Regions from separate parts of the Ramlibacter sp. PS4R-6 genome, predicted to be linked through region 2. Evidence: predicted binding sites of a transcription regulator. Region 2 holds the regulator's gene; the other holds the start of a gene.
What was found. Region 2 encodes sigma-54, which starts transcription at its own class of promoters, with help from an activator protein. Its sites were predicted from a motif close to TGGCANGNAANCTGCTTT; they were not measured.
Positions count from the first base shown of each region.

Region 1: the regulator sigma-54 is predicted to act here: its motif matches at 1,534-1,551, upstream of WG903_RS04335 (pilin).

Region 1 is NZ_JBBHKA010000001.1:887,975-891,382, forward strand. Features, by position in the region: gene WG903_RS04330 (GspE/PulE family protein) at 1-1,429, shown strand, start outside; gene WG903_RS04335 (pilin) at 1,587-2,066, shown strand; gene WG903_RS04340 (glycosyltransferase family 2 protein) at 2,127-3,278, shown strand; gene WG903_RS04345 (hypothetical protein) at 3,271-3,408, shown strand, end outside.
Region 2 is NZ_JBBHKA010000001.1:539,014-542,421, forward strand. Features, by position in the region: gene WG903_RS02655 (THUMP domain-containing class I SAM-dependent RNA methyltransferase) at 1-1,035, opposite strand, end outside; gene WG903_RS02660 (RNA polymerase factor sigma-54) at 1,032-2,558, opposite strand; gene lptB (LPS export ABC transporter ATP-binding protein) at 2,574-3,362, opposite strand; gene lptA (lipopolysaccharide transport periplasmic protein LptA) at 3,359-3,408, opposite strand, start outside.

The sequences.
Region 1 (3,408 bases), 350 kb from region 2:
GCGCTTTTCCAAGTTCGCCTACCGCGTCACCACGCAGACGGAGTTCGAGGAAACGCTCGCGCAGATCTACGGCGCCGAGGATGCCGGGCCGTCGGTGGACGAACTGCTGGCGGACATGGGCAGCGCCGGCGACGACGACATCGGGCTCGAGGACGACTCGGTCTCCGCAGCCGCCGACAACGAGCTGGTCAAGCTGGTGAACAAGGTGATCATCGACGCCTACAACATGAAGGCGTCGGACATCCACATCGAGCCGTTGCCCGGCAAGGCCAAGACCGGCATCCGCTTCCGCGTGGACGGCTCGCTGCAGCCGTACATCGAGGTGCCCGCGCACTTCCGCCAGGCGCTGGTCACGCGCCTGAAGATCATGTGCGACCTGGACATCTCCGAGAAGCGCAAGCCGCAGGACGGCAAGATCAAGTTCAAGAAGTACGGGCCGCTGGACATCGAGTTGCGCGTGGCCACCATCCCGTCTGCCGGCCAGGTCGAAGACGTCGTGATGCGTATCCTGGCGGCCGGCGAGCCGATCCCGCTGGAGAAGCTGGGCCTCACGCCGATCAACAAGGAGCGCCTCGAGAAGACGGTGAGCAAGCCCTACGGCCTGTTCTACGTGTGCGGCCCGACGGGTTCGGGCAAGACGACCACGCTGCACTCGGTGCTGAAGTTCCTCAACAACGTCGACACCAAGATCTGGACGGCCGAGGACCCGGTCGAAATCACGCAGAAGGGCCTGCGCCAGGTCCAGATCAACAAGAAGGCCGGCATCGACTTCGCGCTGGTGATGCGCGCCTTCCTGCGCGCGGACCCGGACATCATCATGGTCGGCGAGTCGCGCGACAAGGAAACGGTGTCCATGGGCGTGGAAGCCTCGCTCACCGGCCACCTGGTGTTCTCCACGCTGCACACGAACTCCGCGCCCGAATCGATCATCCGCCTGCTGGACATGGGCATGGACCCGTTCAACTTCGCGGACGCCCTGCTGGGCATCCTCGCGCAGCGCCTGGCCAAGAAGCTGTGCGACTGCAAGGAGGCGTACGACCCCGACCCGGAGGAGATCAAGACCTTCATCGCCGAATACGCCGAGGACCTGCGCCAGACCGAGGCGTGGAAGAAGGACTATGCGGGCGAGGCCAAGAAGCTGTACGACACCTGGGTCAAGGACTACGGCCAGGACGGGAAGCTGAAGTTCTACAACCCGGTGGGCTGCGAGAAGTGCAACAAGAGCGGCTACAAGGGCCGGATCGGCCTGCACGAGCTCTTGGTGGCCGACGACGCCGTCAAGAAGCTGGTGCAGGAACGTGCGCGCGTGGCCGACATCTTCGTGCAGGCGGTGGCCAGCGGCATGCGCACCTTGAAGATGGACGGCATGGAGAAGATCATGATGGGCCTGACCAGCCTGAAGATGGTCCGCTCCGTCTGCATCAAGTAGCCGGGCGACAAAAATGTCGTGCGCGTGGGGCGCGATCTGCCACATTTGGCGTTCCGCCCCGCAACATTTGCCAACAAAGGCAGGTTTTTCCCGGGTTGCGGGCTTGGCACAGCAATTGCACGATCAGCCCGCTTCTCTCAACAACTCCGGAGGTGAAATGAAGCGTCAACTGCAACAGGGCTTCACCCTGATCGAACTGATGATCGTGGTGGCGATCATCGGTATTCTGGCGGCCGTCGCGCTGCCGGCGTACCAGGACTACACCAAGCGCGCCAAGATGTCGGAAGTGGTGCTGGCCGCGTCGGCCTGCCGCACGACCATCACCGAGGTGTACCAGACCGGTTCGATCACGAACCCGGGCGCGGGCAGCTGGGGCTGCGAATCGACGACCCAGTCGAGCAAGTACGTGAAGTCGGTCAACACCGGCACCAACGGCGAGATCACGGTGGAAGCCCAGGGCTTCAACGACACCAACATCGACTCCAAGGTCGTGACGCTGGTGCCGTACAAGGACGACACGACGGCCATGAGCTCCACGACGCACATCGGCAACCCGGTGTTCAAGTGGGTCTGCGGCTCGACGGGCTCCGGCACGACGATCAACCCGAAGTACCTGCCCGGCTCCTGCCGCGGCTAACGCCTCACGGCGCGAAGAAAGGGGCTCCGGCCCCTTTTTTTTCGCCCGTAAACTTCCAGCGTGGAACTGACGATTCTCATGCCTTGCCTGAACGAGGCAAGGACGGTGCAGCAGTGCGTGCGCGAGGCGCGCGGCTTCCTCGACGCGCAGGGGATCAGCGGCGAGGTGCTGGTCGCCGACAACGGGTCGACCGACGGCTCCCAGGCGCTGGCCGGCGCCGCCGGCGCGCGCGTGATCGACGTGCCCCGGCGCGGCTACGGCGCGGCGCTCATCGCCGGCATCGCCGCCGCGAAGGGTGACTACGTGATCATGGGCGACGCGGACCGCAGCTACGACTTCTCGTCGCTGGCCGACTTCGTGGCGCGGCTGCGCGACGGCGCGGCCCTCGTCATGGGCAACCGCTTCCAGGGTGGGATCGCGCCGGGCGCGATGCCTTTCCTCCATCGCCACCTGGGCAACCCGGTCCTGAGCTTCCTGGGGCGCCTGTTCTTCCGCACGCACATCGGCGACTTCCACTGCGGCCTGCGCGGCTTTCGCCGCGACACCATCGAGCAGCTGCGGCTGGTCAGCCCCGGGATGGAGTTCGCCTCGGAGATGATCGCGAAGGCGGCGCTCGCGGGCGTGCGCATCGACGAAGTGCCCACGACCTTGCGGCCCGACGGCCGCGACCGGCCGCCGCACCTGCGCACCTGGCGCGACGGCTGGCGCCACCTGCGCTTCCTGCTCCTGTTCTGCCCGCGCTGGCTGTTCCTCTACCCCGGGCTGTTCCTCCTCGTAGGCGGTTTGCTCGGCTTCGCAGCGCTGCAGCCCACGGGCGCCGCGCCGCGGGTGCACTCGCTGCTGTACATGGCGGCGGCGGTGATCCTGGGCGTTCAGCTCGTGCAGCTGGCCGTGCTGACCAAGTACTTCGGCGTGAGTTCGGGCATCGTCCCGGCGCCGGCCTGGCTCGAGCGGTCCAGGCCGCTGCGCACCGTGGAGACGGGGCTGCTCGTCGGCGGCGCGCTGTTCGTGCTCGGCCTCCTGCTGTCGCTGTTCATCGTGCTGGACTGGGGAGCGACGGGGTTCGGCGCGCTCGATCCCGCCTTCGGCATGCAGGTGGTGATCCCCGCCGTGTCGCTGATGATCGTCGGCATGCAGGCCGTGGCGGGCGCCCTGTTCGCCGGCGCGGCCGAGATCTGCTGGCGCAGCGTCAACGGGGCGGCCGATGCTTGACGAAGGGCGCGCGGCGCCCGCCTGGGTCCTGCGCTGGGAATGGGCGTGGACGGCCGCACTGGCCGCCATCGCGCTGGCGGCGATCCCCTTGTCCATGGGCTACATCGGCCTGAACTGGGACGCGCTGAAC
Region 2 (3,408 bases):
CCAGCCCGCGTAGTGCGCCTTCCAGTGCGCGGCCAGCTGCACGAAGAAATCGCCGTCGCCTTCGGTCTGCGCGCGTTCGCGCCCGGCGACGCCCGCTGCCTCGATACGCTCGCCGTACGGCGGGTTGACCAGCATCACGCCGGGCGTGTCCGAGGGCGGCATGCGCTGCAGCGCATCGCCGCCGCGCAGGTTCACCACTGCGTCGACGCCGGCGCGTTCGGCGTTGCGCCGCGCGAAGTCGACCATGCGGAACGCGACGTCGCTGCCGAAGATGGGCACGGGCGACGCGCGGTGCTGCGACTTCGCCTCCTCGCGCAGCCGCTCCCAGGCTGCTTCCTCGAAAGGCAGCAGGTTCTCGAAGCCGAAGTACCGCTCCAGGCCCGGCGCGTAGCGGCAGGCGATCTGCGCGGCCTCGATCACGATGGTGCCGCTGCCGCAGCACGGGTCGTACAGCGGCACGCTCGCATCCCAGCCGCTGGCAGCGATCATCGCGGCGGCCAGTGTTTCCTTCAGCGGGGCGTCGCCCTTGTCCTCGCGCCAGCCGCGCTTGAAGAGCGGCTCACCCGAGGTGTCGATGTACAGCGTGGCGTGGTCGGCGGTGAGGTGCGCGTAGACGCGCACGCGCGGCCACTGGGTGTCGACGTCCGGCCGCGCGCCCTTCCTCTCGCGGAAGCGGTCGGCGATCGCGTCCTTCACCTTCAGCGCGGCGAAGTTCAGGCTCTTCAGCGGGCTGTGCTGCGCGGTGATCTCGACCTTGAAGCTGTCGCGCGTCGTGAACCAGGCCTCCCACGCGACGCCGCCCGCGATCGCATAGATGTCGCCTTCGTCGCGGTAGGGCGCATGCGCCAGTTGCACCAGCACGCGCTGCGCGAGACGGCTGTGCAGGTTCAGCGCCAGGGCGTCACGCCAGGACGCGCGCAGGGTCACGCCCGCCCTCTGCGACTGGACGGGGCCGGACACGATGCGCGCGACCTCGGCGGCGAGGAATTCCTCGACGCCCGCCGGGCACGGCAGGAAGAGTTGCAGGTCGTTCAAAGGGCCTTGCGCAGGTTGGCCGGGGCGATGCGCAGCGCCTCCCGGTACTTCGCGACGGTGCGGCGGGCGCACTCGATGCCCTGCTCCTTGAGCATCTCGGAGATCTGGCTGTCCGACAGCGGCTTCTTCTCGCTTTCGCTGGCCACGAACTGCTTGATCAGCGCGCGCACGGCAGTGCTCGACGCGTTGCCGCCCGTCTCCGTGCCCAGCGCCGAGCCGAAGAAGTACTTCAGCTCGAAGGTGCCGTAGGGCGTGGACATGTACTTGGCCGTGGTCACGCGGCTGATGGTGGACTCGTGCAGCCCGAGCTCGTCGGCGATCTCGCGCAGCACCAGCGGGCGCATCGCGAGCTCGCCGTGGACGAAGAAGTTCTTCTGGCGCTCGACGATGGCATTGGACACGCGCAGGATGGTGTCGAAGCGCTGCTGGATGTTCTTGATGAACCAGCGCGCCTCCTGCAGGCGCTGCTGCAGCGCCTGGTGGCCTTCGCCCTTGTGCGCCTTGAGGGCGCCCGCATACACGTCGTGCACGCGCAGGCGCGGCATCACGTCCGGGTTCAGTTGCACGCGGAATTTCAGGCTGCCGCCGCGGCCGGCCTTGGTCACCAGCACGTCGGGGACGACGATGTTGCGTTCGGTGTCGACGAAGCGGCGGCCCGGCTTCGGTTCCAGCCGCGTGATCAGCGTGATGGCCGCGCGCACATTGGCGTCGCTTTCGCCCGTGACCTGCGCCAGCCGCTTGACGTCGCGCCGCGCCAGCAGGTCGATGGGCTGCGCGCAGATGCGGATCGCGGCGCCCGTGGCCGGCGTGTCGTCGCCCGCCGCCTCGATGGCCTTGAGCTGCAGCGTGAGGCATTCGCCCAGCGAGCGCGCGCCCACGCCGGTCGGGTCCAGGCTTTGCAGCAGGTGCAGCGCCACGGTGAAGCGGTGCACGAGCTCCTCGCGCTGCTCCTCGTCGACGGGCGACAGCGACGCCGCCAGCGCCTCCAGCGGCTCCTCGAGGTAGCCGTCGTCGTTGAGCGACTCGATGAGGAACTGCAGCGAGCAGCGGTCTTCCTCGCACAGGCGCAGCGACAGCGCCTGGCGGTGCAGGTGGGCTTGCAGCGACTCGTGGCCGTGCGCCAGTTCGGTCGCGTCGACGTCGTCGTCCGACGATCCGTTCTTGCGCGGCGTGGCGTCGCCGCCCCACTCGCCGTCGTCGGCCACCATCTCGGTGCTGCCGTCGCCGTCCCAGTCGGGCGCTTCCACCTCGGTCGCGGGCGCGTCGGTGTCGGGGCCGTCGTCGTGCAGGGACCCGTGGTTGCCGAACTCGTCGTCGCCCGCCGGCGGCGCGTCCACCACGCCGAGGCCCGGGTCCTCGCGCGATTCTTCGGTGTTGACCTCGAGGAAGGGGTTGTCGTCGAGCATCTGCTCGACTTCCTGCGCCAGTTCCATGGTGGACAGCTGCAGCAGGCGGATGGACTGCTGCAGCTGCGGCGTCAGCGCCAGGTGCTGGGAGACGCGAAGCGACAGGCCCTGTTTCATACTGCTGTGCCCGCTCTACATTCGGAAGTGCTCGCCGAGATACACGCGGCGCACGTCCGCGTTGTTCACGATCTCGGAAGGCGTGCCCTGCGCGAGCACGGCGCCGTCGCTGATGATGTAGGCGTGGTCGCAGATGCCCAGCGTCTCGCGCACGTTGTGGTCGGTGATCAGCACGCCGATGCCACGCGACTTCAGGAAGCCGATGATGCGCTGGATCTCGATCACGGCGATCGGGTCGATGCCCGCGAAGGGCTCGTCCAGCAGGATGAAGCGCGGCTGCGTCGCCAGCGCGCGCGCGATCTCGACGCGGCGCCTCTCGCCGCCGGACAGCGCCAGCGCGGGCGAATCGCGCAGGTGGTCCACGCGCAGGTCCTGCAGCAGCGCCGTCAGGCGCTTTTCGATCTCGGCCCGCGCCAGCGGCGCGCCCTGCTCGTCGCGCTGCAGCTCCAGCACGGCCCGCACGTTCTCCTCGACATTGAGCTTGCGGAAGATCGACGCTTCCTGCGGCAGGTACGACAGGCCCAGGCGCGAGCGGCGGTGGATCGGCATGTGCTCGACCGAGCGGTCGTCGATGGAGATCTCGCCCGCATCGGCGCGCACCAGGCCGACGATCATGTAGAACGACGTGGTCTTGCCCGCGCCGTTGGGCCCCAGCAGCCCGACCACCTCGCCCTTGTCGACGTCGAGCGAGACGTCCTTGACCACCTTGCGGCTGCCGTAGGTCTTCTGCAGGTGCCGCGCCGACAGGCGGCTGACGCCCGCTTCGGGCGCGGCGCGGCGCCCGACCGTGGCGGCCTCGATCACTTCCTGCCCCCGTCGAAGGTGGTGCTCGGGCGCAGGTTGGCCGCCG